Regions from separate parts of the Streptomyces sp. NPDC003635 genome, predicted to be linked through region 3. Evidence: riboswitches for the same ligand, from Rfam matches in the RefSeq annotation. Region 3 holds a riboswitch; each other region holds the start of a gene.

Region 1 (7,658 bases), on a different contig from region 3:
AAACACGAACGGCCCGCCCCTGTTCGGGGCGGGCCGTTCACTGGAGCGCCGGGCAGGCCTTGCACCTGCATCTCCCCGCAGGAAGCGGGGCGTCTTTCCTTGGACCACCAACGCGAAACCGGACACCGGATTCCCGGCGACCAGCTCAAGATCGACTATACAGCACCTCAGGGGCGGGGCAACTCAAGGGCGGTCCGCGGCCGCCGCGGCCGGGGGCCGGGCGCCCGCCCCGATCCGGGCCGTGTGCCGGTGGAACGACATCAGCTTCGTAGCCGCCTGGAGAAGATTCGCGCAGGCCAGGGCCGCCCACAGGCCTGTCAGCCCGGCCGCGTCGGCCACCGGGACCGCCAGGGCCGCGAGGATCCCGAACCACACGGCCGTGGACACCAGGCCGGGCCCTGTCCGCTTGAGCCCGACCAGACCGAAGCCCGCCACCGCCTGCAGGGCGTCACTGACCACCACCGCCAGGACCAGCGGCAGCAGGTGCCTGACCTCCTGCCCGAGCGCGGGGTCCTTCGTGAACAGGTCCACGACCGGGCCGCGCAGGAGCCACAGGCCGGCGCAGAGCACCACCACCGCGCACAGCGCCACCCGGAGCCCCGCCCACACACTGCGCCGGATCCGCTCGATGTCACACTCCTGCGCGTACCCGGCGATCAGCGGAACCGTGGCCTGACCGACCGCCACCGCCACCGTGAACACGACGTTCACCAGGGACTCGGCAACCCCGTGCACGGCCGCGCTGTCGGTGCCCGTCCGGGCCGCGGCGAAGGTCAGGACACCGAGCACCGCGAACTTCATCAGCACGGTCCCCGCGAGCGGGATGCCCACGCGGGCCAGCTTCAGCACCTGGCGCGGATCGGGGCGGCCGGGCCGGAGGGAGCGGCCCGCCAGGACCGTGCGGCGGCGCAGGGCGTACTGGTTGAGGCAAGCGCCGACCAGGCTGGAGGCGAGCATCGCCAGGCCCGCGCCGTTGAGACCATGGCTCGGCAGGGGGCCAGGGCCACCGACCAGCAGGACCGACAGGGTCACCGACACCGCCGTCCCCCACAGCCCCGCCCGCATGACCTGGGCGGACTGTCCGAGGCCGACCAGCACTGACGTCGCCGACGCGCCGACCGCGATCACCACGACGCCGGCCGCCAGCAGCCAGGGCAGGGCACCCAGGTGCGAGAGGACAGCGCTCGGCACTCCGAACACCGCACCGAACAGGGGCACCATCGCCACCGCTACCGCGCCCAGCCCACCCATGGCGAACGCCAGCCACATGCCGCCGCGCACCAACGGCAGCAGTTCCTCGGGATTCTCACGGTGCGGCGCCACGAAGGGCATCACCCCGCGCAGCGCGCCGACGACGGTGACCGTGGCCGGGCCGAAGGCCGCCATCGTCACGGCGAACGCGGCCAGGGACACGGTGGCGTACCGGCCCAGGAGCGCGGTGTCGACGAGGGCGCCGGCCGACGCGGCGAGCATGGTCGCGTACAGCGGGGCGGACGTCTTGGCGATGGTCAGGAATGCGCTGCGTTCGCTCACATGCGCCCATCCTGCCAGGCGAATCACCCGTTGCTACCCGGGAGTCGACCTCCGCGCGTACACCTCGATCTCAATCTTCATGCGCGGGTCGGACAGACCGCACACGAGCATCGTCGCCGCCGGCCGCACCTCACCGAAACGGCGCCGCAGCACCGGCCAGCACGGCTCGAAGTCCGCACGCTCGGGCAGCAGATACCGCACCCGGACCACGTCGGCGAAGGTGCAGCCCGCCTCCGTCAGGGCCGACTCGATGTTGCGCAGGCACTGCTCGGCCTGTTCCACGACGTCGTCGGAGATCGACATGGTGCTGTAGTCGAACCCGGTCGTCCCGGACACGTGCACCCACTCGCCGTCCACCACGGCACGGGCGTAGCCGATCTGCTCCTCGAAGGTCGAGCCGCTGAGGATCGCACGTCGCTCTGTCATGCGCCGAACGCTAGGTGACCAGCATCGATACGTCTAATACGGCCGTCCGCATGAGCTGATATCACTGAAGATATGGAACGGCCCGAACTCCCCCTCCCCCAGCTGCACGCATTCGTCGTCCTGGCCGAGGAACTCCACTTCGGACACGCCGCCGCCCGCCTGGGCATCGCGCAGCCGCCGCTGAGCCAGCAGATCCGTCGGCTGGAGGACAAGGTCGGCCACCCGCTGTTCCGCCGCGGACCGGGGCGCGTCGCCCTCACCCCCGCCGGCCACGAACTGCTGCCCGCCGCCCGGCGGGTCCTGGCCGACCTCGCCGACGGGCTCGCCGCCGCCCGGGCCGTCGGCGCCGGCACCGCCGGCCGGCTGCGTCTCGGCTTCGCCGCATCCCTGGCGCTGACCGTCCTGCCCAGCCTGATCCGCGACTTTCGGCAGCAATTCCCCGATGTACGGCTGGACATCCGCGAGATGACCACCGCTCCCCAGCTCGCCGCCCTGCGCGAGCGGACCATCGACGTCGGCCTGCTGCGCGAACCCTCCGACGCCGAGCCGGAGCTTGCCTTCCGGACGGTGGTCGCCGAGCCCTTCGTCGCCGTGCTGCCGAGCGGCCACCCCCTCGCCGCCCAGCGGACCGTGCGGCTCGCGCAGTTGGCGGACTCACCGTTCGTGCTGCTGCCCCGTGACGCCGGGCCCGGGCTGTACGACCAGCTCATCGGGCTGTGCACGGCACAGGGGTTCACCCCGCGCATCGCCCAGCACGCGGTGGAATGGGCGACCGTCTGCGCCCTCGTGGAGACCGGCCTCGGCGTCTCCGTGGCCCCGGCCGGCATCCGCCGTATCCGCCTCAAGGGCGTCGCGTTCCGCCGGATCGAGCCCGACACCGCCCGCACCCGGGTCGCCGTCGCCTGGCGGACGGACGATCAGAACCCGCTGGTCGCACGACTGCTCGCAGTGGTCAGTCGGCGGCCGTCCAGCCGATAGGGCCCGCCGAACGCCCGCCCCGTCCAGGTGAACCGTCCGAGGATCCGGGATTCGCGAGACCGGCGCGCGGTAATTGCCGATCGTCCCCGCCGCCACCCTGAGCTCGACATCGTCCCCGCCACCCTGAGCTCGACATCGTCCCCGCCGCCACCCCGACCTCGAAGGAGAGCAGTCATGCGCGCACGGATCTCCCTCCTCCCCGTCGCCCTCACCGCGACGGTCCTCGCCGCCGGTGACGCCGCCGCCCACGACAATCCCCCGCTGCACGTCTCCAACAACGCGCCCTTGGTGTCCGTGATCAACACCGTGGAAATCAACGACCCCCTCGAGGACGTCCTGGAGCACACGCTCAACTTCGGGGACGGTTACCGCTGGGACTGACGTCACCGCAGGTGCGTGAGCCGGTTCACTCCCCCTGTGCGCCCCCCGGCTCCGCTTGTCATGGGCCCGGTGGGCGGACTACTGTCACCACGCCTTGGTGAACGGGAAATCCGGTGCAATGCCGGTGCGGCCCTCGCCACTGTGATCGGGAAGTCCGGCTCCAGCCCTCACGGGCAGCCACTGGGTCCTTCGGGACCCGGGAAGGCGGAGTCACGGGCGGTGTCACCCGTCAGCCAGGAGACCGGCCAAGGCGCGTCAACCATCCACGAGGTGCTGGAGAGGGTCTGCTGAGCCATGCACATAGCCGAGGGATTTCTGCCTCCGGCGCACGCGGTCGCCTGGGGCGTCGCGTCCGCGCCGTTCGTCGTCCACGGAGTCCGGTCACTCACGCGTGAAGTCCGCGAGCACCCGGAGAGCACCCTGCTCCTCGGTGCCTCCGGGGCCTTCACCTTCGTTCTGTCCGCACTCAAACTGCCATCGGTGACCGGCAGTTGCTCCCATCCCACCGGCACCGGTCTGGGCGCCATCCTGTTCCGGCCACCGATCATGGCGGTCCTCGGGACCATCACGCTGCTCTTCCAGGCCCTGCTGCTCGCGCACGGCGGCCTGACCACGCTCGGCGCCAACGTCTTCTCCTTGGCGATCGTCGGGCCCTGGGCCGGATACGCCGTCTACAAGCTGCTCAGGCGGTACGACGTACCGCTGATGGCCGCCGTCTTCTGCGGCGCTTTCGTCGCCGACCTGTCGACCTACTGCGTCACCAGTGTCCAGCTGGCGCTGGCGTTCCCCGACCCCAGCAGCGGGTTCCTGGGCGCGCTCGGCAAGTTCGGTTCCATCTTCGCCGTCACGCAGATCCCGCTCGCGGTGAGCGAGGGGCTCCTGACGGTGCTGGTGATGCGGCTGCTGGTGCAGTCCAGCAAGGGAGAACTGACCCGGCTCGGTGTGCTGCTGTCCGGCGGCAAGCGGGTGCGGACCGAGTCGAACGAGGCGGTGGCCCGATGAGCCGTAACACGAAGATCAACCTGTTGCTGCTGCTCGCGGTGGCGGCGCTCGCCGTGATGCCGCTCGTGCTCGGGCTCGGCGACCACAAGGAGGAACCCTTCACGGGCGCCGACGGCGAGGCCGAGACGGCCATCACGGAGATCGAGCCGGACTACGAGCCCTGGTTCTCGCCGCTGTACGAACCGCCGTCCGGGGAAATCGAGTCGGCGCTGTTCTCACTGCAAGCGGCTCTCGGCGCGGGTGTCCTCGCCTACTACTTCGGGCTGCGCCGCGGCCGCAAGCAGGGGGAACAGCGCGCCTTGGAACGGGAGTCCGTCGGTGTCGGCCGTGCCGGGGAGTCCGACGGCGAAGGGGTCTGAGCCCTCGTGCTGCCGATCGACGCGGCGGCGCACAGCAGTCGCTGGCGCAGCCGCCATCCCGTGGACAAAGCCGTGCTCGGACTCGGTCTGACCGTGCTCGCGATCTCGCTGCCGCCCTGGCCGGGGGCCGCGCTGGTCCTGGTGACAGCCCTCACCGTGCTGTTGGGCCCAGCGGGCGTACCGGGCCGGAAACTGTGGCGGGCCTACCGGGTGCCGCTGGGGTTCTGTGTCACCGGCGCCGCCACGCTCCTGGTACAGGTGGGCGGGCCCGACGGCTTTGTATCCCTCGCCGACGACGGGGCCCAACGGGCCGGGGAGTTGCTGCTGCGCACCTCCGCGGCCTCTCTCGGGGTGCTGCTGTTCGCGTTCACCACGCCCATGTCCGACCTGCTGCCACGGCTGGTGAAGGCCGGCGTGCCCGCGGCCGTGGTCGACGTGGCGCTGGTGACGTACCGGATGAGCTTCCTGCTGCTGGATTCCGTACGGCGGATCCGGGACGCCCAGGCAGCGCGACTCGGGCACACCACCCGCGCCGCGACCTGGCGTTCGCTGGGCGGGCTCGGGGCCACCGCTTTCGTACGGGCCTTCGACCGGGCCACCCGGCTCCAGGCCGGGCTCGCCGGGCGCGGCTACGACGGAACGCTGCGCGTGCTGGTGCCCGAGGCACGGATCTCGGTCCGCTTCACGGCCGCGAGCTGCGGGCTCCTCGTTGCGCTGGCCGCCCTCACCCTCGTACTGAAAGGCCCTCTGTCATGAGCGAGTTGGTGGCCCTCCACGGCGCGTCCTATGCCTACGAGGAAGGGCCGACTGTGCTGGCGGGCCTGGACTTCGAGGTGCGCGAGGGGCGGGCGCTGGCGCTGCTCGGGCGCAACGGCAGCGGCAAGACGACCCTGATGCGGCTCCTCAGCGGCGGGCTCAAGCCGCGCGAGGGGCGGCTGAGCGTCGAGGGACGGGAGGTGTCGTACGACCGCAAGGGGCTGACCCGGCTCAGGACGACCGTGCAGCTGGTGGTGCAGGACCCGGACGACCAGCTCTTCGCCGCGTCCGTGGCACAGGACGTCTCCTTCGGGCCGCTCAACCTCGGGCTCTCCGACGCCGAGGTGCGCGCCCGGGTCGAGGAGGCGCTGGCCGCGCTGGACATCAGCGCGCTGGCCGACCGGCCCACCCATCTGCTCTCCTACGGCCAGCGCAAGCGCACCGCGATCGCGGGCGCCGTGGCGATGCGGCCCCGGGTGCTGATCCTCGACGAGCCGACCGCGGGGCTCGATCCGGACGGGCAGGAACGCCTGCTCGGCACCCTCGACGGGCTCCGGGCGAGCGGCACGACGGTGGTCATGGCCACCCATGACGTCGACCTCGCCCTGCGCTGGGCCGACGACGCGGCGCTTCTCACGCCGGGGGGCGCCCGCACGGGGCCCGCGCCCGAGATGCTGGCCCGCACGGATCTGCTGCGGGAGGCGGGGCTGCGGTTGCCGTGGGGGGTGGCCGCGGCGGAACTCCTGCGCGGGCGGGGGCTGCTGGGCGACGGCGCCGCCGGGCCACGTACCCCCGAGGAGCTGGCCGCCTTGGCCGCGGCGATCCCGGCCGACGGCTGACGCTCCGCCGGGGGCGGCCCGTGGTAGTGGACGGGCAGGAGTGGTGGCCGTTTCCGGCGAGGCCTGCGCGCGGTTGCCGGCCACCCGGCGGCAGGCCCGCGGGCAGAGCGCCGGGTCCAGGTGTTGGTAGGTGTGACGGCGCTCCCGGCCCTGGAGGGCTGCACCACCCACACGGCGGCCCTGGAGGGCTGCACCACCCACGCGGCGCTCGCCGCCGGCGAGGCGGACATCGCCGGCCGCACCGCTGCGGGCTTCCGGGCCGACCTCACGGCACTGGCGGTGGACCCGGCGACGGCCCCGGCCGACGAGGTGACGGAGGCGCCGGTACGGCTGACGGTGGCCGGGGGCAGGTCGTGCACCGGAACGTCTAGGATCTTCAAGATCATTGCGGCGTCGGCAGATGGTGAGGCTGGGCAGATGGGGGATCCGAGACGCAGACGCGGACTGGCCATTTCCCTGCTCGCCCTCCTGCCCGTGACGGGCTGCGGGGCGGAAAGCGCCGCCAAGCCGTGCGAGGGAATCCGGATCTACCCCGCCCACACCACAGAGACGGCAGCCGCACTGCTCGCCGACCCCACCAGTGCGGAGAGGTTCAAGGCCGCGGTCGCTCGGCACGGGAGCGGTGCCGAGCGTGCGGCGGTGCGGCATGTGACGGGGTTCAGCAGCCCGGACGAGGATTTGGCGTCCCTCAATGTGGAAACGGACCACGCCCGTCCCTCACGGATCGATGGCACATCCGACGAGCACTACCTGGAGAAGGACCGGGCCCATGACCTGATGGAGCAGGAGGGCAAGGTCATAGTCCAGGCGCTGAGCAAGTGGTGGAGAGGCCACGACGAGTCACAGCCGGGCCATGTGGAACCCTGGGTGTGGGTTCAGTACGACGGTGACGGGGGGTCGATGGCACGGGAGCTGTTCGAGCGATCCGGCAACTTCTGTGCCCCCAGCGAAGGCTGAGGCCCTATCAGACGGGTGGCCTGGGCCCGCTCACTGACCCCGCTCTCCCCCGCAGGCTCCACCCGGTACAGCCCGGCCTCCGGCCTCCGGGTCACCGCCTCGTGGAGGCGTCCGCCCACGAACAGGGCGGCCACTCCGTCGTCCAGCGCCCACCCGGCCGGCAGCCAGCCCGCGGCCACGGCTTCCTGGTAGCCGGTGCGTCGGCCAGGTTCACTGTCGTAGTGCGGGCAGACAGAGCCCTGGAGCAGCGCCAAACCGTCCGCGAGGTACGTCAGGGCGCCGAAGGAGTCGGTGTGCGAGGCCTCGGCCCAACAGTTGGCGCTGGCACTGATCCCGCAGAGCAGAGTGCCGCGACCGTAGGCCTCGCGAAGGATGCGGTCGAGCCGGTGCGCGCGCCAAACCGCCAGCAGGTTGGCCGTGTTGCCGC
Region 2 (7,658 bases), on a different contig from region 3:
GCCGCTCGAAGAAGTTGGTGAGTTCCTGAACTCCCTGCAGCTCCATGAAGGAGAAGGGGTTCTCCGAGCCGTACACCGGAGCGAAGCCGAGCCGGGTCAGCCGCTGGTCGGCGACACACTCCAGGTACTGGCGCATCGAGTCGGTGTTCATGCCCGGGAGGCCGTCACCGCACAGGTCGCGCGCGAACTGCAGCTCGGCCTCGACGGCCTCCCGCAGCATGTCGGTGACCTGCTGCTGGAGCTGGTCGTCGAACAGCTCCGGCTCCTCCTTGCGGACGGTGTCCACGACATCGAACGCGAAGCTCATGTGCATGGTCTCGTCCCGGAACACCCAGTTGGTGCCGGTGGCCAGGCCGTGCAGCAGACCCCGGCTGCGGAACCAGTAGACGTACGCGAAGGCGCCGTAGAAGAACAGGCCCTCGATGCACGCGGCGAAGCAGATCAGGTTGAGCAGGAAGCGGCGGCGGTCGGCCTGGGACTCCAGGCGCTCCAGCTTCTCGACCTCGTTGATCCACTTGAAGCAGAACCCGGCCTTCTCACGGATCGAGGGGATGTTCTCCACGGCGTCGAAGGCCGCCGCCCGGTCCTCCGGATCGGGGAGGTAGGTGTCCAGCAGCGTCAGGTAGAACTGGACGTGCACGGCCTCCTCGAAGAGCTGACGGCTCAAGTACAGCCGCGCCTCGGGGGAGTTGATGTGCTTGTACAGCGTCAGCACGAGGTTGTTCGCGACGATCGAGTCGCCGGTCGCGAAGAAGGCGACCAGCCGGCCGATGAGGTGCTGCTCGGCCGGGCTGAGCTTGGCGAGGTCGGCGACGTCCGAGTGGAGGTCGACCTCCTCCACGGTCCAGGTGTTCTTGATGGCGTCCCGGTAGCGCTCGTAGAAGTCGGGGTAGCGCATGGGGCGCAGGGTCAGCTCGAAGCCCGGGTCGAGGAGATTCTGGTTACGGCTGGTCATTACTGGCATGCCTCGCAGGACTCGGGGTTCTCAAGGGAGCAGGCGACGGCCTCTTCGGAGGTCACCTGCTGGACGGGGACGGAAGCCTGTGCCGCGCGGGCGATGCGGGTCGCCGGGCGCGAGCGCAGGTAGTACGTCGTCTTCAGCCCGGACTTCCAGGCGTACGCGTACATCGAGGAGAGCTTGCCGATGGTCGGCGTCTCCAGGAACAGGTTCAGCGACTGGGACTGGTCGAGGAACGGGGTCCGCGCCGCCGCCATGTCGATCAGACCGCGCTGCGGGATCTCCCACGCCGTGCGGTACAACGCCCGTACGTCCGCCGGGATCCACGCGAAGTCCTGCACCGAGCCGTTCGCCTCGCGCAGCGCCTCACGGGTGCGGGCGTCCCACACGCCGAGCCGCTTCAGGTCCTGCACCAGATAGGAGTTGACCTGGAGGAACTCGCCCGACAGCGTCTCGCGCTTGAACAGGTTGGACACCTGCGGCTCGATGCACTCGTACACACCGGCGATGGAGGCGATGGTCGCCGTGGGCGCGATGGCCAACAGCAGCGAGTTGCGCAGGCCCACCTCGGCGATACGGCTGCGCAGTGCCGCCCACCGCTCCGGCCAGGTGAGTTCGGCGTCGTAGTGGTCGGGGTGCAGGACGCCCCGGGCGGTACGGGTCTTCTCCCAGGCCGGCAGCGGGCCCTCGCGCTCGGCGAGGTCGGCGGAGGCCTCGTAGGCGGCGAGCATGATGCGCTCGGCGATCCGGGTGGACAGCGCCCTGGCCTCCGCCGAGTCGAAGGGCAGCCGCAGCTTGAAGAACACGTCCTGAAGGCCCATCGCGCCCAGGCCCACCGGCCGCCACTTGGCGTTGGACCGGCCCGCCTGCTCGGTCGGGTAGAAGTTGATGTCGACGACCCGGTCGAGGAAGGTGACGGCCGTGCGGACGGTCGCGTCGAGGCGCTCCCAGTCGATGTCACCGTCCGCGACGAACGAACCGAGGTTCACCGAGCCCAGGTTGCAGACCGCCGTCTCCCCGTCGTCGGTGACCTCCAGGATCTCCGTGCAGAGGTTGGAGGAGTGCACGACATGGCCCGGCAGGGCCGTCTGGTTCGCGGTGCGGTTGGCGGCGTCCTTGAAGGTCATCCAGCCGTTGCCGGTCTGCGCGAGGGTCCGCATCATCCGGCCGTACAGATCACGGGCGGGGATGGTCTTGCGCGCGAGTCCGGCGGCCTCGGCCTTCCGGTAGGCCGCGTCGAACTCCTCGCCCCACAGGTCGACCAGCTCGGGCACGTCGGCCGGGGAGAAGAGGCTCCACTGCTCGTCGGCGTTGACCCGGCGCATGAACTCGTCCGGGATCCAGTGGGCGAGGTTCAGGTTGTGCGTCCGCCGGGCGTCCTCACCGGTGTTGTCGCGCAGCTCCAGGAACTCCTCGATGTCGGAGTGCCAGGTCTCCAGGTACACCGCGGCGGCACCCTTGCGCCGGCCGCCCTGGTTCACGGCGGCGACCGAGGCGTCGAGGGTCTTCAGGAACGGGACGATGCCGTTGGAGTGCCCGTTGGTGCCGCGGATCAGCGAACCCCGGGAACGGATACGGGAGTACGAGAGCCCGATGCCGCCGGCGTGCTTGGAGAGCCGGGCGACCTGGTGGTAGCGGTCGTAGATGGAGTCCAGCTCGTCCAGCGGCGAGTCCAGGAGGTAGCAGGACGACATCTGGGGGTGCCGGGTGCCGGAGTTGAAGAGCGTGGGGGAGGAGGGGAGGTAGTCGAGGCGGCTCATGAGCCCGTAGAGCGCGGCGACTTCGTCCACCGACCTGGTGGTGTCGTCCTCGGCGAGACCGGCGGCGACGCGGAGCATGAAGTGCTGCGGCGTCTCGACGACCTTGCGGGTGAGGGGGTGCCGGAGCAGGTAACGGCTGTGCAGGGTACGCAGGCCGAAGTAGCCGAAGCGGTCGTCGGCGTCGGTGTCGATCAGCGCGTCGAGCCGGACGCCGTGGATCCGGACGAACTCGGCGGTCCGGTCGGCGATCAGGCCCTCCCGGTGCCCGACCGCGACGGACTCGGTGAAGGACGTGACGCCCTGCGAGGCGGCCTCGGCCGCGACGGTGACCGTCAGCAGCCGGGCGGCCAGCCTGCTGTAGGCGGGGTCCTCGGAGATGAGCCCGGCCGCGGCCTCGGTGGCCAGCTCGCGCAGCTCCGCCTCGTCGGCCCGGGCGGACCGGCCGCGCAGCGCGGCGGCGGCGACCCGGCCGGGGTCGGCGTCGGGGAGGTCGGCGGTCAGCTCGGTCAGGGTCCGCAGCAGGGCGGTGCCCGGGGCGTCCTCGGCGGTCGGGACGGCTGAAGCCGGATCGGCTGGCGCGATGGTCACGTGGGGCTCTCCCTCGCTCGGCACAGGGCCTTGCGGAGGGCAGGCGGCAGCTCACGAGCGCACGGGGCGTCGCGTCCACCGGCCCACTCCACGAGGCCCGGACGTCAGTCACCCGGACCGGACGGCCGGGCGCACTGTCGGCAGGTCCTCGGACTGACCATGTGCACAGACGTGCACAAGTACACCGTTGCGGGACAGTTCCGGATTCGCACCGGATTCCCCTGCGGCGACAGCGAGCATGAGCATACATCTTGTGCCGGGCCGCGGTGACACCCCCAGATGTTGTGTCGGAGTCGACTTCAGAGCGTCAACTCGTAGGTGAGGAGAGTGAACTCGGGGTGGTCCGGAATCGGGTTCCAGTCGCGTTCCGGGGCGCGTCGGAAACCGAGGCGTTCGTAGATGCGGTGGGCGCTGTGCATCAGGGGCTGGGTGGACAGGACGATGCCGGTGCGGTCGCCCGCGGCGCTCGAGCGGTCGACGCACGCCTGCACGAGGGCTTGTCCGACGCCTCTGCCCCGGGCCTCGTGGGCCACCGCGAGCATGCGGACCTCGGCCTCGCCGGGGCGGGCGAGGTCGGCCATGGGGCCGGGAGAGGGGACGTAGGTGACTCCGCCGAGGAGGCGGCCTTGTTCCACGGCGACGAGCACGTCGGCGGCGGCCGCCCGCTTGGCCACGTCTCTCAGTTCGCCGAGGTACCAGTCGGCTTCGCCGAAGGCGAGAAGGCCGTCCTGGAGGTAGGCCTGGGCGGTGATCTCGCCGAGTTCGTCGTATTCGGTGGGTTCCGCCGCGCGGATCCGGAAGTCCATACGGATGAGTGTGTACGACGGCGGGCCGCCGACAGTCCTGCATGTCGGCGGCCCGCTGCGGAACGGCCCGGTATCAGTGGAGGGGCGACAGTTCCTTCTGCACACCCGGGTCGCCCGCGTCCGCCGTGTAGTCCTCGGGGCTGGTCTCGTCGATGCCCTCGGGGGCCTTCGCCGCCTTCAGGACGAAGGTCAGGACCACCGTGACGACCAGGTTCAGCACGAACGCCGTGAGGCCGATGTAGCCGATCTCCCCGATGCCGGGGATCTCCTTCGAGGAGCCGCCGAAGTGCTTCTGCGTCGGCGAGGCGACGCCGTACGCCGCCACCGTGCCGTAGATCATGCCGACCGCCCAGCCCGCCAGCAGCGCCCAGCGGTGGAACCAGCGGGTGAACAGGCCGCCGACCAGGGCCGGGAAGGTCTGCAGGATCCAGATGCCGCCGAGGAGCTGGAAGTTGATGGCGACCGTCTTGTCCATGGTCAGGACGAAGGCCAGCGCGCCCACCTTCACCAGCAGGGAGACCACCTTGGAGACCTTGGTCTCCTCGGCCGCCGTCGCGTCCGGCTTGATGAAGTCCTTGTAGATGTTGCGGGTGAAGAGGTTCGCCGCCGCGATCGACATGATCGCCGCCGGGACGAGCGCGCCGATGCCGATCGCCGCGAAGGCCACGCCCGCGAACCAGTCCGGGAACATGTTCTCGAACAGCTGCGGGATCGCCAGCTGGCCGTTCTCCACCTTCACCCCGGCCGCGACGGCCATGAAGCCCAGCAGCGCGAGCAGGCCGAGCATCAGGGAGTACAGCGGCAGGATGGTGGTGTTGCGGCGGATCACGTCACGGCTCCTGGAGGAGAGGGTCGCGGTGATCGAGTGCGGGTACATGAACAGCGCCAGCGCCGAGCCCAACGCCAGCGTGGCGTACGTCCACTGACCGGCCTCCGCCGGAATCAGACCGCCCGCCCCGGTGGTGGTGAACTTCTCGTTCGCCTCGGCGAAGATGTCGTCGAACCCGCCCAGCTTGATCGGGATGTAGATGATCGCCACCGCGATCACCAGGTAGATCAGGGTGTCCTTGACGAAGGCGATCAACGCCGGGGCCCGCAGACCCGAGGAGTAGGTGTACGCCGCCAGCACACCGAAGGCGATCAGCAGCGGCAGGTCCTTGATGAACCAGTTCGTGTTCTCGCCGCCGCCGACGCCCATCACGTCCAGCACCGCCTGGATGCCGACGAGTTGCAGCGCGATGTACGGCATCGTCGCCAGGATGCCGGTCACCGCCACGGCGAGCGAGAGGCCCTTGGAGCCGAACCGCCCGCGCACGAAGTCCGAGGTCGTCACGTACCCGTGCTTGTGCGAGACCGACCAGAGCCGGGGCAGGAAGGTGAAGATCAGCGGGTAGACGAGGATCGTGTACGGCACCGCGAAGAAGCCCGCCGCGCCGGCCGCGTAGATCGCCGCCGGGACCGCCACGAAGGTGTACGCCGTGTAGAGGTCGCCGCCGAGCAGGAACCAGGTGACCCAGGTGCCGAACGACCGGCCGCCCAGGCCCCATTCGTCGAGGCTGTGCTCGTTCTCGGCCTTGCGCCAGCGCGCGGCCAGGAAGCCCATGACCGTGACGGCCAGGAAGAAGAAGATGAAGACGGCGAGTGCGACGCCGTTCACGCCGTCGTTCACTTGGCGCCCTCCGACTTACGGGCGCGCTGGTCACGCTGCCACAGCTTGTACGCGATCATCGTCAGCGCGGTCGACAGGAGCACCCAGGCCATCTGGTACCAGTAGAAGAACGGAATGCCGATGAAGGCCGGGTCGGCCTTCGCGTAGGACCCCACCCACAACATCGCCACGAAGGGCGCGAACAGGCAGAGGGCGATGACGACCCGAACAGGCGTCACCACCGGTTCTCTGCGCACTTCCGGGGCTTCTGACATCCGACGGCTCCGTCCCCTTGCCGATCACCTGGTGTAATGCGCAGGCAATCTAGGTCACGGCGTCGCGTAAACGGAACCCCTCGTCCGCATATCGGTCCCGGAAGATCCGCTCAGCAGCAGCGGAACCCCTGGCGGGGGTCCGACTCCTGGCGGTCCGTCCGCATCCGTTCGAAGGCGCGCCTGGTCGGCACGGGTGCCAGGGGGTGGTCCCGGCGCAGGTGCGCGACATAGCGGTCGTAGGCCGATTCGTCGGTCAGTTCACGGACGTACCACCGCACCGCCCTAGCCACCCGCCGCAGTGACCGCATTGCGCTGCTCCTCCTTCTCCTCGCGGGTCGGGAACAGGCCCGCCGGGGCGACGAGTTCGGACTCGACGTAGGGTGCCTCGCTCAGGGTGGACAAAGCGGGGCGCCGGACGTGCCGGACGCAGACCCGGGCCGCGTCCACGATGACCACGACGATGAGCAGGGCCAGCACCGCCGTGAGGACGCCGTCCACCGTGGAGTTGGTGACCACGGTGTGCATGTCGTCCATGGACTTGGCGGGCGGCAGGACCTTGCCCTCGTCGATCGCGTCCTGGAACACCTGGCGCTGCTTGAAGAAGCCGACCTTGGGGTCGCTGGAGAACACCTTCTGATAGCTGGCGGTCAGCGTGACCGTCGCGTCCCAGGCGAGCGGGATCCCGGTGATCCAGGCCCACTTGAGGCGGCCGGACTTCACCAGCAGGGTCGTGCAGACCGCGAGGGCGACGGCGGCCAGTAGCTGGTTGGAGATGCCGAAGATCGGGAAGAGCTGGTTGATCCCGCCGAGGGGTTCATGGACGCCCACCCACAGGAAGTACCCCCACAGCCCGCACACGAGCGCGCTGCAGATGACCAGTCCGGGCTTCCAGCTGACGTCCTTGAACGGCCGGTAGACGTTGCCCAGGGTGTCCTGGAGCATGAAGCGCCCCACGCGCGTGCCGGCGTCCAGCGCGGTCAGGATGAACAGCGCCTCGAACATGATCGCGAAGTGATACCAGAAGGCCCGCAGACTGTCCCCGGTGATCTGGGAGAAGATGTCGGAGATTCCGACGGCGAGCGTGGGCGCCCCGCCGGTGCGGTGCAGCAGGGACGCCTCCTCGACGTTCTTCGCGGCCTGGGCCAGGTCCTCCGGGGAGATCTGGTAACCCCAACTCCCGACCACCTGGGAGGCGTTCTGCACGGAGTCACCGATGACCCCCGCGGGGGCGTTCATCGCGAAGTACAGGCCCGGGTCGATGACGCTCGCGGCGACCAGCGCCATCACGGCGACCGATGACTCCATCAGCATGGAGCCGTACCCGATCATCCGGACCTGCGTCTCCTTCTGGATCATCTTCGGCGTCGTACCGCTCGATATGAGCGAGTGGAAGCCGGACAGGGCACCGCAGGCGATCGTGATGAAGACGAAGGGGAACAGGGAGCCCGCGAAGACCGGGCCGTCGCCGCGGGAGGCGAAGTCGGTGACCGCGTCCATCCTCAGCGTCGGCAGCGCGATGACGACCCCGAGGGCGAGCAGCAGGATCGTGCCGATCTTCATGAAGGTGGAGAGGTAGTCGCGGGGCGCGAGCAGCATCCACACGGGCAGAATCGAGGCGACGAA
Region 3 (7,658 bases):
TCGGAGGGAGGCCAGGTCGCGGGTGAGGGCGATCTGGCCGGCCGCCGTGCCGTGCACCGTGAGCCGGGGTTCGGTGGGCAGGGGCCTGCCAGGGGGCGCCTTGAGCGCGGCGTCGCTGGCCAATCGGCCGGCGGCCACGCTTGCCGCGCCGGCGGCCAGGGCCATGGTGACGGCAGCGGCCGTCGCTTTGACAGTGCGCACGGATCCAGTGTCCTGGCGGACCCGGGTCGCGGCCAGTGGGAGGGAGGGCGGGGGTGACGGTCCGCGAGGGTTCGGGTGCGGGTTGAGGGGGGTGCGAGGGGGTGGTGAGTGCGGGTTCGCGGGGTACGGGTGGCGGGTTCCGCTCGCCCGGGCTCGCGAGGCGCAGCCCCCAGAGGGGCCATCAGCCGACCGGGCCGGGGGGCGCCCCTCAGAGGCCCGCAGCTCACCCGGGCCGGGGGGCGCCTCCCTCAGAGGGACTGCAGCCCACCCGGGCCGGAGAGCGCCACCCTCCGAGCGAACCCCAGCCCACCCCGGCCTGACGGCGCCACCCCCAGAGACGCCCCCAGCCCACCCCAGGCGGACGGCGCCACCCCCAGAGACACCCCCAGCCCACCCGGACCGGACGGCGCCACCCTCAAAGGGCCCCAGCCCACCCGGGCCGCCCCAGCGGCACGGCTGCCCGGGGCTGGGCGGGTTCGGGGGAGCCGCGCCGACTGTCAGCTCCGCTGGCCGTATCCCCGCAGTTTCTCGCTCACCTCGTCCAGCTGGGACCGGGTCAGCAGGGTGGGGGTCAGGCCGGGTACTGAGGAGGCCGTCAGCCACACCCTGCACATCCACTCCAGTTGGGCTGTGCGGTCGTAGGCCTGGGACAGGCTCGCGCCGTAGGCCATCGTGCCGTGGTTCTGGAGGAGGCAGGCCGTGCGGTCGGCCAGGGCGCGCAGCATGTTCTCGGCCAACTCCTCGCTGCCGTACGTCGCATACGGGGCGACCCGGGCGGGGCCGCCGAGGTCGGCGGTGATGTAGTGGATCGCGGGGACCTCCTCGACGAGGGTCGAGACGGCCGTGGCGTGCACGGCGTGGGTGTGGACGACCGCACGGGCGTCGGTCGCGCCGTAGACCGCCAGATGCATGGGCAACTCGCTCGTCGGGCGGAGCCGGCCGAGCACCTGGCGGCCCCTGAGGTCGACGCCGGTGACGTCCTGCGGTCCGAGCCGGTCGTACGGCACGCCCGACGGCGTGACCAGGACCGTGTCGCCGACGCGCACCGAGACATTGCCGGAGGTGCCCACGACCAGCCCCTCGGCCACGGTTCGGCGGGCCGTCGTGACGAGATCCGCCCAGGCGCGCGCCTCCTCGGGACGGACACCCTCCCGCCAGGACTCCCCCACCGGCTGCGCGCCCTCCCGCGCTTCCCCCGCGACCCGCTGCTTCCCTCGCTGCTCAGCCATGCCGCGATCCTGCCAGCCGAGGCCCCGGACGGCGGGCGCGCCGGGGCACTTTAGGCCGGAAGCCAGACGTCCGGAAGTGCGCATATCCGGATACTTCACTCTCTCCCGGTTTTTGGCCGGAGATGGACCGGAAATCCCCGCCCTTCCAGTAGCCTCTGGCTGATTTGTCGTGCACGCAGCCATTCCGGGGGGAAACATGGCCCGTGATCGCAAACCGTCCCGCCACCGCGCCCGCGCACTCGCGGCGTCCGTGGCGCTGGCCCTGGGGGGAACCGCGCTGGCCGAGTCCCCGGCCGTGGCGGCGAGCCGGCCCGAGGGGCACGACGTCTCGTCCCACCAGAAGGACGTCGACTGGCGGCGCGCCAAGGCGAAGGGCGCCAGGTTCGTCTACGTCAAGGCGACCGAGTCCCACACCTACCGCAACCCGTACTTCGACCAGCAGTACAACGGGTCCCGGAGCGCCGGCCTGATCCGCGGGGCGTATCACTTCGCGCTGCCGGACAAATCGTCGGGGAAGACCCAGGCCGCGCACTTCGTGCGCAACGGCGGCGGCTGGACTGCGGACGGCTGGACGTTGCCGCCCGCGCTGGACATCGAGTACAACCCCTACGACAAGGACCGCAAGTGCTACGGCCTGACCGCGTCGAGGATGGTCGGCTGGATCAAGGCGTTCAGCAACGAGGTGCACCGGCTGACCGGACGCCGCCCCGTGATCTACACGACCGCGCACTGGTGGAACACCTGCACCGGCCGCAGCCGGGTCTTCGCCTCGCATCACGCGCTGTGGGTGGCCCGCTACAACTCCTCGGGACCGGGGACGTTGCCGGCCGGCTGGTCGACGTGGACCTTCTGGCAGTACGACAACGGCGGCAGCCTGCCGGGTGACCAGAATCTCTTCAACGGGTCCCTGAACCGGCTCCGGGAGTTCGCCCGGGGCTCGTAGTCCTTGGGGCGCCTGCACCGTGCGAGACCGCACGATGCCTCCGGAACGTGGAGACCAGCATTCGGACACCATGCAGCCCGCCCGTGTTCACCTTCCGTTCATCCAGGTTACTTACGTTCGTCCGGCCAACGACCTCGAACGATTGCCTGGGTAAATGGAAAACTTCTCGCTGATCCTCGCGATTGTGGTGGTAACCGCACTCGCGTTCGATTTCACGAACGGTTTTCATGACACCGCCAACGCGATGGCCACCACCATCTCGACCGGCGCGCTCAAGCCCAAGGTCGCGGTGGCCATGTCCGCCGTACTGAACCTTGTAGGCGCCTTCCTCTCCGTGGAGGTCGCCAACACGATCTCCAAGGGTCTCGTCGACGAGACCGGCATACGTCCCGAGGTCATATTCGCCGCCCTGGTGGGCGCGATCCTCTGGAACCTGCTCACCTGGCTGGTGGGCCTGCCCTCCAGCTCCTCGCACGCCCTCATGGGCGGTCTGATCGGCGCGACCATCGCCTCGGCGGGCGTGGGCGCGGTCCACGGCGACGTCCTCGTCACCAAGGTGCTGATCCCGGCCATCGCCGCCCCGCTGGTCGCGGGCATCGCGGCGATGCTCGCGACGAAGCTGATGTACTCCCTGGGCAAGAAGTCCGAGGGCAGCAAGGCCTCCGAGAAGGGCTACCGCGCCGGGCAGATCGCCTCGGCCGGACTGGTCTCGCTGGCCCACGGCACCAACGACGCGCAGAAGACCATGGGCATCATCACCCTCGCCCTGGTCGCCGGCGGCACCCTCGCCCCCGACTCCGACCCGCCCATGTGGGTCATCCTCTCCGCGGGCCTGGCCATCGCGCTCGGCACCTACCTGGGCGGCTGGCGGATCATCCGCACGATGGGCAAGGGCCTGACCGACCTCCAGCCGCAGCAGGGCTTCGCCGCGCAGACCAGCGCCGCGACCGTCATCCTGGCCTCCTCCCACCTCGGCTTCTCCCTCTCCACCACGCACTCCGTCTCCGGCTCGGTGATGGGCGCCGGGCTCGGCCGCAAGGGCGGCGTGGTGCGCTGGTCGACGGCGACGCGGATGTTCGTCGCGTGGGGCCTGACGCTGCCGGCGGCGGCGCTGGTCGCCGCGGTCGCCGAGTGGGTCACCGGCTTCGGCAGCTGGGGCACCGGCCTCGTGGCGGTCTTCCTGGTCGCCTCCAGCGCGGCGATCTGGAAGATCTCCCGGCGTGAGGTCATCGACCACACCAACGTCAACGAGACCGCCGAGGAGCCGGCCGGCGTCGTCACGACGGCCATGGCCGCGGTGACCCCGCCCCCGGCGGGCACGGTGACCGAGGACCTCACGGCGACGATCCCGGCCCACGCGAGCGAACCGGCCACGTCGCAGGCCGGCGTCTGACCCGCCCACCCGGCTCACTGAAGGAATCAGCATCATGAAGATCGACTGGGCGGCCCTCGGCTCCGTCTTCGGCGTCAGCCTCGTGGTCACCGTGGCCCTCGTGGCCCTGTTCACCCTCGGCATCACCGGCCTCGCCCGCCGCGAACGCGCGGCGGAGCAGGGCGGCACCGCGACGGTGGCGCTCACTGGCGCGTACGCCTGCTTCGCGGCCTGCGCCGCGGCCGTGGGCTACGGGATCTACCTGATCGTGGCCTGACCCGCTTCTTACTCGACGCGCGCTCTGTCCGCGCGCCCATGCTGGGCGCCGGACAGGGCGCGCCGTCGTGTGCGCCCGGGTTCACAGGGGGTAACGCCGTGCGGCCGCGGGGCACTTCGGGCGTAGCCACCTCATCGGGGTGACGGCGCTGTTCAAACCCCGTCCCACCGACCCCGATGTGGGCCTCAGCACACTCTTCCCTCGCAGGTCAACAGCGAGTTGACGGCCGTTCCGGGGCCGTGGTGGACTGCCGGAGCCAATTACGGCGGCAGGAGAGGAAGCCGGTGCGAGTCCGGCGCGGTCCCGCCACTGTCACCGGGGTAGGTAGCCCCGGGAGCCAGGAACTCTCACCGCCGGTCTAGTCGAACCAGGGCGTGGACACCCTGAGTGAGGACATGTCGCGATGCTCGCCTGCCTGTTGCCATCCAGCGCCAGACCCCTTTCCGACTCCGCGACCGGCTGAGCCGATGCGGGCCGATCGCGTCTTCGCGTACGGCGCCGCCGCCGGCCTCCTGGGTGACCTGCTCCTCGGCGATCCGCGCCGTGGGCATCCGGTCGCCGCGTTCGGGCGGGCCGCGGGTGCCGTGGAGCGGGTGCTGTGGCGGGACGACCGGGGGCGGGGTGCGGTGCACACCGCCGTGTGCGCCGGTGGCGCCGTCGCCGTCGGCGCTCTCACCTCTCGTGCGGTACGACACTCCCCCGCGGCGTCCGTCGCCCTCACCGGCCTCGCCACCTGGGCCGTCGTCGGGGGGACCTCGCTCGCCCGCGAGGCCCGCCGCATCGGGCGTTCGCTCGAAGCGCGGGACGTCGAGGCCGCGCGGGCCCGGCTGCCGCATCTGTGCGGGCGCGATCCGCAGGCGCTCGACGCCGACGGGATCGCCCGGGCCGTAGTGGAGTCCGTCGCCGAGAACACCTCCGACGCCGTCGTCGGCGCGCTGGTGTGGGGCGCGCTCGGCGGAGTGCCGGGGCTCGTCGGGTTCCGGGCCGTGAACACCCTCGACGCCATGGTCGGCCACAAGTCACCCCGCTACCGGCGGTACGGGTGGGCCTCGGCCCGCCTCGACGACGTCGCCGGGTGGCCGGGGGCGCGGCTGACGGCCGTACTCGCCGCCGCAGCCGGTGGGAATCCCCGGGGTGCGGTACGCGCCTGGCGCGCCGACGCCGAGAAGCACCCGAGCCCCAACGCCGGGCCGGTGGAGGCCTCGTTCGCGGGGGCGCTGGGGGTCCGGCTCGGCGGGACGCTGTCGTACGGCGGACGCGTCGAACATCGACCGGTACTCAACGGGGAGGGGCGGGCAGTGGAAGTCGGGGACATCGAACGGGCCGTACGGCTGTCGCGGCGGGTCAGTTGGCTGGCGCTCGGCGTCAGTGTCGTCGCGCGCCGGGCCGTGAAGGGGCGGACGTCATGACCGGCGGTGGGCTGCTCGTCGCCGGGACCACCTCCGACGCCGGGAAGAGCGTCGTCACCGCCGGCATCTGCCGGTGGCTGGTGCGGCAGGGGGTCAAGGTGGCTCCCTTCAAGGCGCAGAACATGTCGCTCAACTCCTTCGTGACCCGCGAGGGCGCCGAGATCGGGCGGGCCCAGGCCATGCAGGCCCAGGCCTGCCGCGTCGAGCCGACCGCGCTGATGAACCCCGTGCTGCTCAAGCCGGGCGGCGAGCAGAGCAGCCAGGTCGTGCTCATGGGCAAGCCGGTGGGCGAGTTGAGCGCGCGCGGGTACCACGGGGGGCGGCAGCAGCAGCTCCTCGGGACCGTGCTCGACTGCCTCGCCGAACTGCGGGGCACGTATGACGCGGTGATCTGTGAGGGGGCCGGTTCGCCCGCCGAGATCAATCTGCGGCGGACCGACATCGTGAACATGGGGATCGCCCGGAACGCCGGGCTGCCCGTGGTCGTGGTCGGCGACATCGACCGCGGGGGTGTCTTCGCCTCCTTCTTCGGTACGGTCGCGCTGCTCTCGCCCGAGGACCAGCGGCTCGTCGCCGGGTTCCTCGTCAACAAGTTCCGCGGCGACGTCTCACTGCTGGAGCCGGGCCTGGACATGCTGCACGGGCTCACCGGGCGGCGGACCTACGGCGTCCTGCCCTTCCGGCACGGACTCGGCATCGACGAGGAGGACGGACTGCGCGTGTCGCTGCGGGGAGCCGTCCGGGAGTCCCAGGTCTCCTCCCCCGTCGGCGAGGACGTGCTGCGCGTCGCCGTCTGCGCCGTGCCGCTCATGTCCAACTTCACCGACGTCGACGCCCTCGCCGCCGAGCCGGGTGTCGTCGTGCGGTTCGTGGACCGGCCGGAGGAACTGGCCGACGCGGATCTCGTCGTCGTCCCCGGGACCCGGGGCACGGTGCGCGCGCTGGAGTGGCTGCGGGAGCGGGGGCTCGCGCAGGCGCTCGTGGGACGAGCCGCCGAGGAGCGGCCCGTCCTCGGGATCTGCGGGGGCTTCCAACTCCTCGGCGAGCACATCGAGGACGACGTCGAGAGCCGTCGCGGTCACGTCCCCGGGCTCGGGATCCTGCCCGTCCGCGTGCGGTTCGCGCGCGAGAAGACCCTCACCCGGCCCGTCGGCGAGGCCCTCGGCGAGCCGGTCGAGGGCTACGAGATCCACCACGGGATCGCCTCCGTCCACGGCGGTGAACCCTTCCTGGACGGCTGCCGGGTCGGACAGATCTGGGGCACGCACTGGCACGGCTCACTGGAGTCGGACGGTTTCCGGCGGGCCTTCCTGCGCGAGGTGGCGGCCGCCGCGGGCCGCCGCTTCGTGCCGGCCCCCGACACCTCGTTCGCCGCGCTGCGCGAGGAGCAGCTCGACCGGCTCGGCGATCTGATCGAACAGCACGCGGACACCGACGCGCTCTGGCGGCTCATCGAGTCGGGCGCGCCGCAAGGACTGCCTTTCATTCCACCGGGAGCGCCCGCATGAGCACAGTGTTGTTGTTGTCGACCGCCGACACGGATCTGCTGGCGGCCAGGGCGGCGTCCGGTGCCTCCTACCGGATCGGCAACCCGACCCGGGTGGACGTCGCGGAGGAACTCCCCGGCCTCGTCGAGGGCGCGGACATCGCCGTCGTACGACTGCTCGGCGGCAAGCGCGCCTGGGAGGACGGCCTGGCCACGCTGAAGGCGGCCGGCATCCCGACCGTGCTGCTGGGCGGAGAGGCCGTCCCGGACGCGGAGTTGATGGCGGAGTCGTCGGTGCCCGCCGGTGTCGTCGCCGAGGCGCTGCGGTACCTCGTCGAGGGCGGCCCCGCCAACCTCACCGAGCTCGCCCGCTTCCTCTCCGACACCGTGCTGCTGACGGGCGAGGGGTTCGTCGAGCCGCAGAAGATGCCGGAGTACGGCGTCCATGGCGACCGCGCCATGGAGAGCGGCCGGCCCACCGTCGGCGTGCTCTTCTACCGGGCCCACGAACTGAGCGGCAACACCGGCTTCGTCGACACGCTCTGCGACGCCATCGAGGCACGCGGCGCCAACGCCCTCCCCGTGTACTGCGGTTCGCTGCGCGGTGCCGACGCGGGGCTGTACGAGATCCTCGGCCGGGCCGACGCGCTCGTCGCCACGGTCCTGGCGGCCGGCGGCACGCACGCCTCGCAGGCCTCGGCGGGCGGGGACGAGGAGGCGTGGGACATCGGGGCCCTCGCC
Region 4 (7,658 bases), on a different contig from region 3:
CGGCACGACATGGATGACCTGTTTCTCACCGAGTCCGCGGCCGACCTCCCGGCCGTCCTCAAGCGGCCGGATGCCCAGCGCGGCAGCGCTCGCGCGCAGTTCCGGCTGTTCCTGGTCCCCGTGCAACACGGCCCAGACCGGGGTGCCGCCGAGTTCCAGGGCGCGCACCAGGAGATCGGCGACGAGGAGCACGCGCAGGGCGCCGGTGTCGAAGCCGGGCGCATGGGCCTCGACCCGGGTCAGACCACGCCGGGCGGGCGCGGCGTCGACGGGCTCGCCCGTTCGGGCGTCGATGATGCGCAGCACTCCCCGAGCCTAGGCGGGCGCGCGCCGGAGCGCAGCATGCGGCTCGGTTTCCGGACAGGTCGGATCAGCTCACGGTGCCGAGGAACCGTACGTGCGGACGGAGATCGTCGCCCTCCCGGCTCACGGCCGCCCGGACGCCGTACACCTCGGCGATCAGCTCCTCGGTCAGCACGTCGCCGGGGGTCCCTGCGGCCACCGCACGTCCCGCGCGCAGGACGACGACCTCGTCGCAGTACATCGCGGCGAGATTGAGGTCGTGCAGGGCGACCACGGCCGTGACCGGTAGGTCGGTGACGAGGGTGAGCAGTTCGAGCTGGTGGTGGATGTCGAGGTGGTTGGTGGGTTCGTCGAGGAGGAGTTCGCGGGGTTCCTGCGCGAGCGCGCGGGCGATCTGCACCCGTTGGCGTTCCCCGCCGGAGAGGGTGTGCCAGGGCTGGTCGGCGTGGTCGGTGAGGCCGGTGCGGTCCAGGGCGGCGCGCACGGCGCGTTCGTCCCGCGCGGTGGCGGGCGTCCAGGCCCGTCGGTGCGGCACACGACCGAGTCGTACGACGTCCAGGACCGTCAGTTCGACCTGGGTGTCCGCCTGTTGCTCGACCACGGCGAGGCGGCGGGCGACCTCCCGGCGGGGCCGCCCGGTGAGCGGGTCGCCGTCGAGGGTGACGACACCGGCCGTGGGCGCGAGCAGCCCGGCCAGCAGCCGTAGCAGGGTGGACTTGCCGGAGCCGTTGGGCCCCAGGAGGCCGACGGTGGTGCCGGGGGCGGGCGCCAGAGTGACCCCGTCCAGGATCAGCCGACCGTCGGCCCGGCGGCTCACCCGGTCCGCGCGAAGACCCGTCGCCGCCCTCGGCGTCACGTCCGACATCCCGCTCATCGCGCCCTCCGCGTCCGATACAGCACCGCCACGAACGCCGGCACCCCGATCAGTGAGGTCACGACACCAACCGGCACCTCCTGGGGATCGAGGACGGTACGGGCCAGCGTGTCGACCCACACCAGGAACACCGCGCCCACCAGCGCGGTCAGCGGCAGCAGCCGGGTGTGGCCGGGGCCGGCCAGCGCCCGGGCCGCGTGCGGCAGGACGAGGCCGACGAAGCCGATCGCTCCCGCCGAGCTGACCAGGGCGGCGGTGAGCAGGGCGGTGACGCACAGCAGCACCAGCCGGGTGCGGGCGACCGACACCCCCAGGGAGGCCGCGGCGTCCTGCCCGAAGGCGAAGGCGTCGAGAGTGCGGGCGTACGACAGGCAGACCACGAGCGCCACGACGAGCACGGCCGCGCACAGCCACACGTCGGTCCACCCCGCGCCCGCGAGCGAGCCGAGGAGCCAGAACAGCACCCCGCGCGTGGTCTCGGCGTCGGCCGAGGTCATCACCACGAAGGAGGTGAGCGCGGAGAAGAGCTGCATGGCCGCGACCCCGGCCAGGACGACCCGGTCGGTCGTGCCGCCCAGGGTGTGGCTGAGCAGCAGCACCGACGCGAAGGAGACCAGCGCACCGACGAACGCGCCGGCGGAGACCGAGACCGCGCCCCCGCCCACCCCGAGGACGACCACCACGACCGCTCCGGTCGAGGCGCCGGAGGAGACGCCGAGGACGAACGGATCCGCGAGCGGGTTGCGCAGCAACGACTGCATGACCGCCCCGCACACGGCGAGCCCGGCCCCGCACACCGCCGCGAGGAGCGTGCGCGGCAGCCGGAGCTGCCAGACGATGCCGTCCCGGATCGGTGTCAACCGCGAGCTGCCGACGCCGAGATGGGACAGAACCGTGGACCAGACGTCGGCGACCCGGATGTCGGCGGGCCCGATGGTGATCGCGACCGCCAGGGAGCAGCACAGGACGGCGATCCCGGCCCCGCCGAGCACCAGCGTGCGCCGGAGGCTCACTTGGCGAGCCCGAACTCGCGCAGCGCGGCGGCGACCTGCTCCACGCCCTCCACCGTGCGGATCGTCGGGTTCATGGCCTGGCCGCTGAGCAGGACGTACCGCTTGTGCTTGACGGCGTCCATGTTCCTGGTGACGGGGTCGGACTCCAGGAAGGCGATCTTCTTGGCGGCCGACTCGGCCGTCTGCGACTTGCGGGTCAGATCCCCGATGACCAGGACGTCGGGATCGCGGTCCGCCACGGTCTCCCAGTTGATCTGGGGCCATTCGTCGTGGGTGTCGTCGAAGACGTTCCTCGCCCCGAGCGCGCGGGTGATGATGCCGGGGGCACCGCAACACCCCGCCATGTAGGGCGACTCGGCGTTGGCGAACCAGTACAGGAGCGTGACGTCGGAGGCGTCGACGCCCGAAGTGGCCTTCGCCATCCGCTTCTCGAGCGAGGCGACCAGTTCCTCGCCCCGCCGCTGCACCCCGAACACGGCGGCCAGGTCGCGGACCTCGCCGTAGACGTCCTCGATGGCCAGCGGGGTCGTCCGCACTCCGTCGCCGTCCCCGGAGTTGTCCTTGCCGACGCAGTCGGAGGGGGAGACGTAGGTCGGCACGCCGAGCTTCTCGAACTGCTCCCGGGAGGCGACGCCGCCCTTGCCGAGGGTGGAGACGAAGGAGGCGGAGACGAAGTCGGGCTCGGCCTCCAGGACGCGCTCGTAGGAGGGGTTGTTCTCGGCCATGCGCGGGACTTCGGCATTCGCCTTCTCCAGCCCCCTCATCACCGGGTCGGTCCAGGTCGCCGTCCCCGCGAGACGGTCGGCGAGGCCGAGGGAGAGCAGGATCTCGGTGCTGCCCTGGTTCAGGGAGACGGCGTGCCGGGGCGGGTGCGTCACGCGCACGGGGTGGCCGCAGTTGTCGAGGATGACGGCGGCCTTGGCGTCGTCGGCGGGGGCGTTGTCCGCGCAGCCGGTCAGGAGCAGGGCGGCGGCCGTGAGCAGGGCGGCGGGGCGGGCGAGACGTGCGATGGGCACGGGTATGGTTCCTCAGTCGTCGAGGGCTCGAACGCGGAGCCCGTCCGTACGGTGCTCCCCCGCCGTCCGTTCGACCGCGGGGGCCGCCAGCAGGTCTTCGGACTCGGGGTCGTCCGGTCGGGGCGCCTTCCCAGACGGCTGTCACGCCGTCCAGTGGCCGAGGCCCCGCCCGTCACCCTCACCGCTGCGCGTCAGCTCCGGATTCGCACCGGATTCCCTGACCCATGAGCATGGGTTCGACTGGCCTCGGCAAGCTACCACGCGAAATCCGGGAATCTCCGGGCGCCCCGGGCCGTTGAGCCGGGCAAGGCATGGCATGAGGTCGAGGAGGCCCCCGGTGTACGGCGACGAAGCGACGATCCGCAAGATCCTCACCGAGCTCGGCGACACCTGGGCCGTGGTCGGTCTGTCGTCGAACCAGAGGCGCGCGGCCTACGGCGTCGCCCAGGTGCTCCAGCGCTACGGCAAGCGCGTGGTGCCGGTGCATCCCAAGGCGGAGACCGTGCACGGCGAGCAGGGTTACGCCTCCCTCGCGGACATCCCTTTCGACGTGGACGTCGTCGATGTCTTCGTCAACAGCGAGCTGGCGGGGCCGGTCGCCGACGAGGCCGTCGCCAAGGGCGCCAAGGCGGTCTGGTTCCAGCTCGACGTGATCGACGAGGCCGCCTACGAACGGACCCGGGCGGCGGGCCTGGAGATGGTCATGGACCGCTGCCCGGCCATCGAGATTCCGCTGCTGCGGTGACGCACGACGAGGTGGTGTACTGCAACATGGCGTAGACAGGGGTCGCACCCCTCACCGGTCCGCGAGGAAGAACCGATGCCCGAGCCGCCGCCGCCCGCCCTCTGCTGCGTGCCGTCCTCCGGGACCGGCTCGGCCAGGCAGGAGCCGGTCGCCACGGGCCCCCGCACGGCCGCTGGCAGCGCCTTCTCCAGTGACGGCATGGTCCTGCTCCCGGGCGGCGAGTTCCTGATGGGGGCCGAGGACAGCGAGGGGTTCCCGGACGACGGCGAGGGCCCGGTACGACCCGTGCGGCTGAACTCCTTCCGCCTGGACACCCGCGCGGTGACCAACGACGCCTTCGCCGCGTTCGTCGCCGACACCGGCCACCTCACCGACGCCGAGCGCCTGGACTGGTCGTACGTCTTCGCCGGGTTCCTGCCCGCCGCCCTGCGCCGGGACGCCCCGCGGCCCGAGCGGACGCCCTGGTGGTGCGCGGTCGCGGGCGCGGCCTGGGACCGGCCGGAGGGCCCGGGCAGCGATCTCGCCGGACGCGGTGACCACCCGGTGGTCCATGTGTCCTGGTACGACGCCGCCGCCTACGCCGCCTGGGCCGGCAAGCGGCTGCCGACGGAGGCCGAGTGGGAGTACGCCGCCCGCGGCGGCCTGGAACAGAAGCGCTACCCCTGGGGCGACGACCTCGACCCCGGCGGCACCTACCGCTGCAACATATGGCGCGGCACCTTCCCCACCCAGAACACCGCGGCCGACGGCTACCGGGGCACCGCCCCCGTGGACGCCTTCGAGCCCAACGGGTACGGGCTCCACAACATGTCGGGCAACGTGTGGGAGTGGTGCGCGGACTGGTGGTCCACGGAGCACCGAGCGGCGGCCGGCCCCACCGGCCCGGCCGAGGGCACCGCCAAGGTGATCCGCGGCGGTTCCCACATGTGCCACGCCTCCTACTGCAACCGCTACCGGGTCGCCGCCCGCAGCGCCAACACCCCGGACGGTTCCAGCGGTCACGCGGGGTTCCGCTGCGCGGCGGACACCTGAAAGCCGGTACGACCATAATGCTGGCGTGACTTCCAGCACCCCCCACCACAACTCCGGTGCCGCACAGCGCTTTCCGGTCGTCATAGTCGGTGCCGGACCGGCCGGGCTCACCGTCGGCAACATCCTGCGGGCCGCCTCCGTCGACTGTCTGGTCCTGGAGACCGAGAGCCGTGAGTTCATCGAGCGGCGGCCCAGGGCCGGCGTCCTGGAGGAGTGGGCCGTACGCGGGCTCGAACAGCGCGGCCTCGCGGGCAACTTGCTGGCGCGCGGTCAGGTGCACAACGAGTGCGAGTTCCGGTTCTCCGGAGAGCGCTACCGTTTCGAGTACGCCGAACTGACGGGACATCATCACTTCGTCTATCCGCAGCCGTTGCTGGTGACGGACCTCGTACGGGAGTACGCGGACGTGCGGGGCGGCGCCATCCGCTTCGGCGTGCGGGACGTGGAGCTGCACGATCTGGAAGCGGACCGGCCCTCCGTGTCGTACACCGACCCCGAGTCCGGACAACGGCAGGTCGTGCGCGCCGACTTCGTGGCGGGCTGCGACGGGGCGCGCGGGGTGTCGCGCACCGCGCTGCCGCCCGGGCGCGCGCAGGTGTCGCGGTACGACTACGGCGTCGGCTGGCTGGCACTGCTCGCCGAGGCGCCGCCGTCCAACGACTGTGTGGTGTTCGGCATGCATCCGCGCGGGTTCGCCGGGCACATGGCGCGCAGCCCCGAGGTGACCCGCTACTACCTGGAGTGCCCGCCCGGCGACGACCCGGACGACTGGTCCCACGAGAGGGTCTGGTCCGAGCTCCAGTTGCGGCTCGGCGCGGCCGGAGCGCCCCGCCTGACCGAGGGGCGGCTGATCGAGAAGCGCGTGCTGGACATGCACAGTTACGTCGTGGAGCCCATGGTCTTCGGGCGGCTCTTCCTGGCCGGTGACGCCGCCCACCTCACCGCGCCGATCGCCGCGAAGGGCATGAACCTCGCCCTGCACGACGCCTTCCTGCTCGGTGACGCCCTGGTCGCGTACCTCACCAAGGGCGACACCGCGGGCCTCGACGGCTACTCACCGGCCTGCCTGGACCGGGTCTGGGACTACCAGGAGTTCTCGCAGTGGCTGTCGGAGGTGTACCACGGCACCTCCTCGGGCGACCCGCATCGCGCCGGGACCACCCTGGCCCGGCTGCGCCGCCTCTTCGGCTCCCGTGCGGCGGGCCTGGCGTTCGCGGAGCAGTACCTGGGCAAGAACGCCGTCTAGCGGGCCGTATCGGGAAACGCCGACCGCTGGGCCGTATCACGACATGAGCCCTGAGCGGTCTCAGGCGAGCCCGAGCCCTTCCAGGACGACGGCACCGGGCAGCTCGGCGAAGGCCTTCCCCGGCACCAGCAGCTTGCCGCGCCGGCGGCCACTGCCGACCAGGACGTACGGGAGGTCCACGACCGCGGAGTCCACCAGCACCGGCCAGTCGGCGGGCAGTCCGATCGGGGTGATGCCGCCGTACTCCATGCCGGTCTCGCCGGTCGCGGTGTCCATCGCGGCGAACGAGGCCTTGCGGGCGCCGAGCTGGCGGCGTACCGCGCCGTTGACGTCGACGCGGGCGGTGGAGAGCACGACACAGGCGGCGAGCGTGGTCTCACCGCCGCGCTTGCCGGCCACCACCACGCAGTTCGCCGACTGTTCGAGCAGTTCGCGGCCGTAGTGCTCGACAAAGACGGCGGTGTCGGCCCACTGCGGGTCGGTGTCGACGTAGACGATCTGGTCGGCGGGGACGCTGCCGCTCCAGTCGCGTACGGCGGCGGCGACCGGGGCGGTCAGCTCGTCGAGGCAGTCGGGGGCGGGGGTGGCCTGGTCGAAGTGTCCGATGGGTGCGCGCATGGCCGCACGGTAGCAACCTCGAGACGGACCTCAGCGCACGGGCGGGACGGAGACGACCAGCACCAACTCGGCGGGGACGTCACCGTCGTTGCCGTACATGTGGGCGGCGCTCGCCTCGAAGTAGGCGCTGGCGCCCGCCGGGACGCGGTGCTGCACTCCGTCGACGGTCAGCGTCAGCTCCCCGGCGGTGACATGGAGGAGTTCGACGGTGCCGGTGGGGTGCGGGTCGGAGGCGCTGCTCTCGCCGGGCATCAGCCGCCAGTTCCACATCTCCAGCGGTCCCGGGGCCTCGGTGCCGACGAGGAGGCGGCTGTAGCTGCCGGCGTCGGTGTGCCACAGCCGTACTACCTGGTCGGCCGGGACGACGCGCACCTTCGGTCCCTGCTCGTAGTCGAGGAGGGTGGGGATGCTGACCCCGAGCGCGTCCCCGATCTTCACGACCGTGCCCAGGCTGGGGTTGGTGCGGGCCTGCTCGATCTGGATCAGCATGCCGCGGCTGACCCCGGCGCGGGCGGCGAGCGTGTCCAGGGTGAAACCGCGCTCGGTGCGCCAGCGCTTGACGTTGCGCGCCAGGGACTGGGTCAGCAGTTCGAGGTCCGACACATTCCGTCCAATATCCTGGATGACAGAGTTCATTTTCTTGAACTACGGTGAGGTGCACCCGATCGTTCACCGAACTGTACTGCGAGGCGACCCGTGACAGCATTCTTCGCCCTGGCCACCAGCGTCCTGTGGGGGCTGGCCGACTTCGGCGGAGGACTGCTGAGCAAGCGCACGCCCGCGCTCACCGTGGTGGTGATCTCCCAGTCGA

The links. A riboswitch is a leader RNA that binds a small molecule or an ion and turns the genes downstream of it on or off. The one in region 3 is predicted to bind cobalamin.
Region 1: linked by a shared signal. The riboswitch ahead of ACWDRW_RS10735 (energy-coupling factor ABC transporter permease) and the one ahead of ACWDRW_RS18890 (cobalamin biosynthesis protein) in region 3 are both predicted to bind cobalamin.
Region 2: linked by a shared signal. The riboswitch ahead of ACWDRW_RS04655 (ribonucleoside-diphosphate reductase subunit alpha) and the one ahead of ACWDRW_RS18890 (cobalamin biosynthesis protein) in region 3 are both predicted to bind cobalamin.
Region 4: linked by a shared signal. The riboswitch ahead of ACWDRW_RS37590 (ABC transporter substrate-binding protein) and the one ahead of ACWDRW_RS18890 (cobalamin biosynthesis protein) in region 3 are both predicted to bind cobalamin.

The regions. Positions count from the first base shown of each region.
Region 1 covers NZ_JBSFOK010000008.1:137,256-144,913, forward strand. The annotation lists gene ACWDRW_RS10715 (MATE family efflux transporter) at 184-1,533, opposite strand; gene ACWDRW_RS10720 (RidA family protein) at 1,567-1,959, opposite strand; gene ACWDRW_RS10725 (LysR family transcriptional regulator) at 2,032-2,937, shown strand; gene ACWDRW_RS10730 (hypothetical protein) at 3,112-3,318, shown strand; cobalamin riboswitch at 3,397-3,582, shown strand; gene ACWDRW_RS10735 (energy-coupling factor ABC transporter permease) at 3,613-4,320, shown strand; gene ACWDRW_RS10740 (energy-coupling factor ABC transporter substrate-binding protein) at 4,317-4,679, shown strand; gene cbiQ (cobalt ECF transporter T component CbiQ) at 4,686-5,435, shown strand; gene ACWDRW_RS10750 (energy-coupling factor ABC transporter ATP-binding protein) at 5,432-6,274, shown strand; gene ACWDRW_RS10755 (amidohydrolase family protein) at 6,407-7,231, shown strand; gene ACWDRW_RS10760 (Type 1 glutamine amidotransferase-like domain-containing protein) at 7,150-7,658, opposite strand, start outside.
Region 2 covers NZ_JBSFOK010000003.1:190,752-198,409, reverse strand. The annotation lists gene ACWDRW_RS04660 (ribonucleotide-diphosphate reductase subunit beta) at 1-955, opposite strand, end outside; gene ACWDRW_RS04655 (ribonucleoside-diphosphate reductase subunit alpha) at 955-3,306, opposite strand; cobalamin riboswitch at 3,429-3,552, opposite strand; gene ACWDRW_RS04650 (GNAT family N-acetyltransferase) at 3,606-4,112, opposite strand; gene mctP (monocarboxylate uptake permease MctP) at 4,186-5,781, opposite strand; gene ACWDRW_RS04640 (DUF3311 domain-containing protein) at 5,778-6,035, opposite strand; gene ACWDRW_RS04635 (CstA-like transporter-associated (seleno)protein) at 6,146-6,343, opposite strand; gene ACWDRW_RS04630 (carbon starvation CstA family protein) at 6,318-7,658, opposite strand, start outside.
Region 3 covers NZ_JBSFOK010000018.1:59,539-67,196, forward strand. The annotation lists gene ACWDRW_RS18865 (alpha/beta hydrolase) at 1-201, opposite strand, end outside; gene ACWDRW_RS18870 (class II aldolase/adducin family protein) at 699-1,430, opposite strand; gene ACWDRW_RS18875 (lysozyme) at 1,627-2,373, shown strand; gene ACWDRW_RS18880 (anion permease) at 2,528-3,766, shown strand; gene ACWDRW_RS18885 (hypothetical protein) at 3,801-4,022, shown strand; cobalamin riboswitch at 4,249-4,388, shown strand; gene ACWDRW_RS18890 (cobalamin biosynthesis protein) at 4,490-5,431, shown strand; gene ACWDRW_RS18895 (cobyric acid synthase) at 5,428-6,939, shown strand; gene cobN (cobaltochelatase subunit CobN) at 6,936-7,658, shown strand, end outside.
Region 4 covers NZ_JBSFOK010000070.1:19,205-26,862, reverse strand. The annotation lists gene ACWDRW_RS37605 (hypothetical protein) at 1-306, opposite strand, end outside; gene ACWDRW_RS37600 (ABC transporter ATP-binding protein) at 371-1,177, opposite strand; gene ACWDRW_RS37595 (FecCD family ABC transporter permease) at 1,174-2,190, opposite strand; gene ACWDRW_RS37590 (ABC transporter substrate-binding protein) at 2,187-3,206, opposite strand; cobalamin riboswitch at 3,292-3,451, opposite strand; gene ACWDRW_RS37585 (CoA-binding protein) at 3,544-3,951, shown strand; gene ACWDRW_RS37580 (formylglycine-generating enzyme family protein) at 4,027-4,983, shown strand; gene ACWDRW_RS37575 (4-hydroxybenzoate 3-monooxygenase) at 5,009-6,229, shown strand; gene ACWDRW_RS37570 (YbaK/EbsC family protein) at 6,290-6,847, opposite strand; gene ACWDRW_RS37565 (helix-turn-helix domain-containing protein) at 6,878-7,450, opposite strand; gene ACWDRW_RS37560 (EamA family transporter) at 7,544-7,658, shown strand, end outside.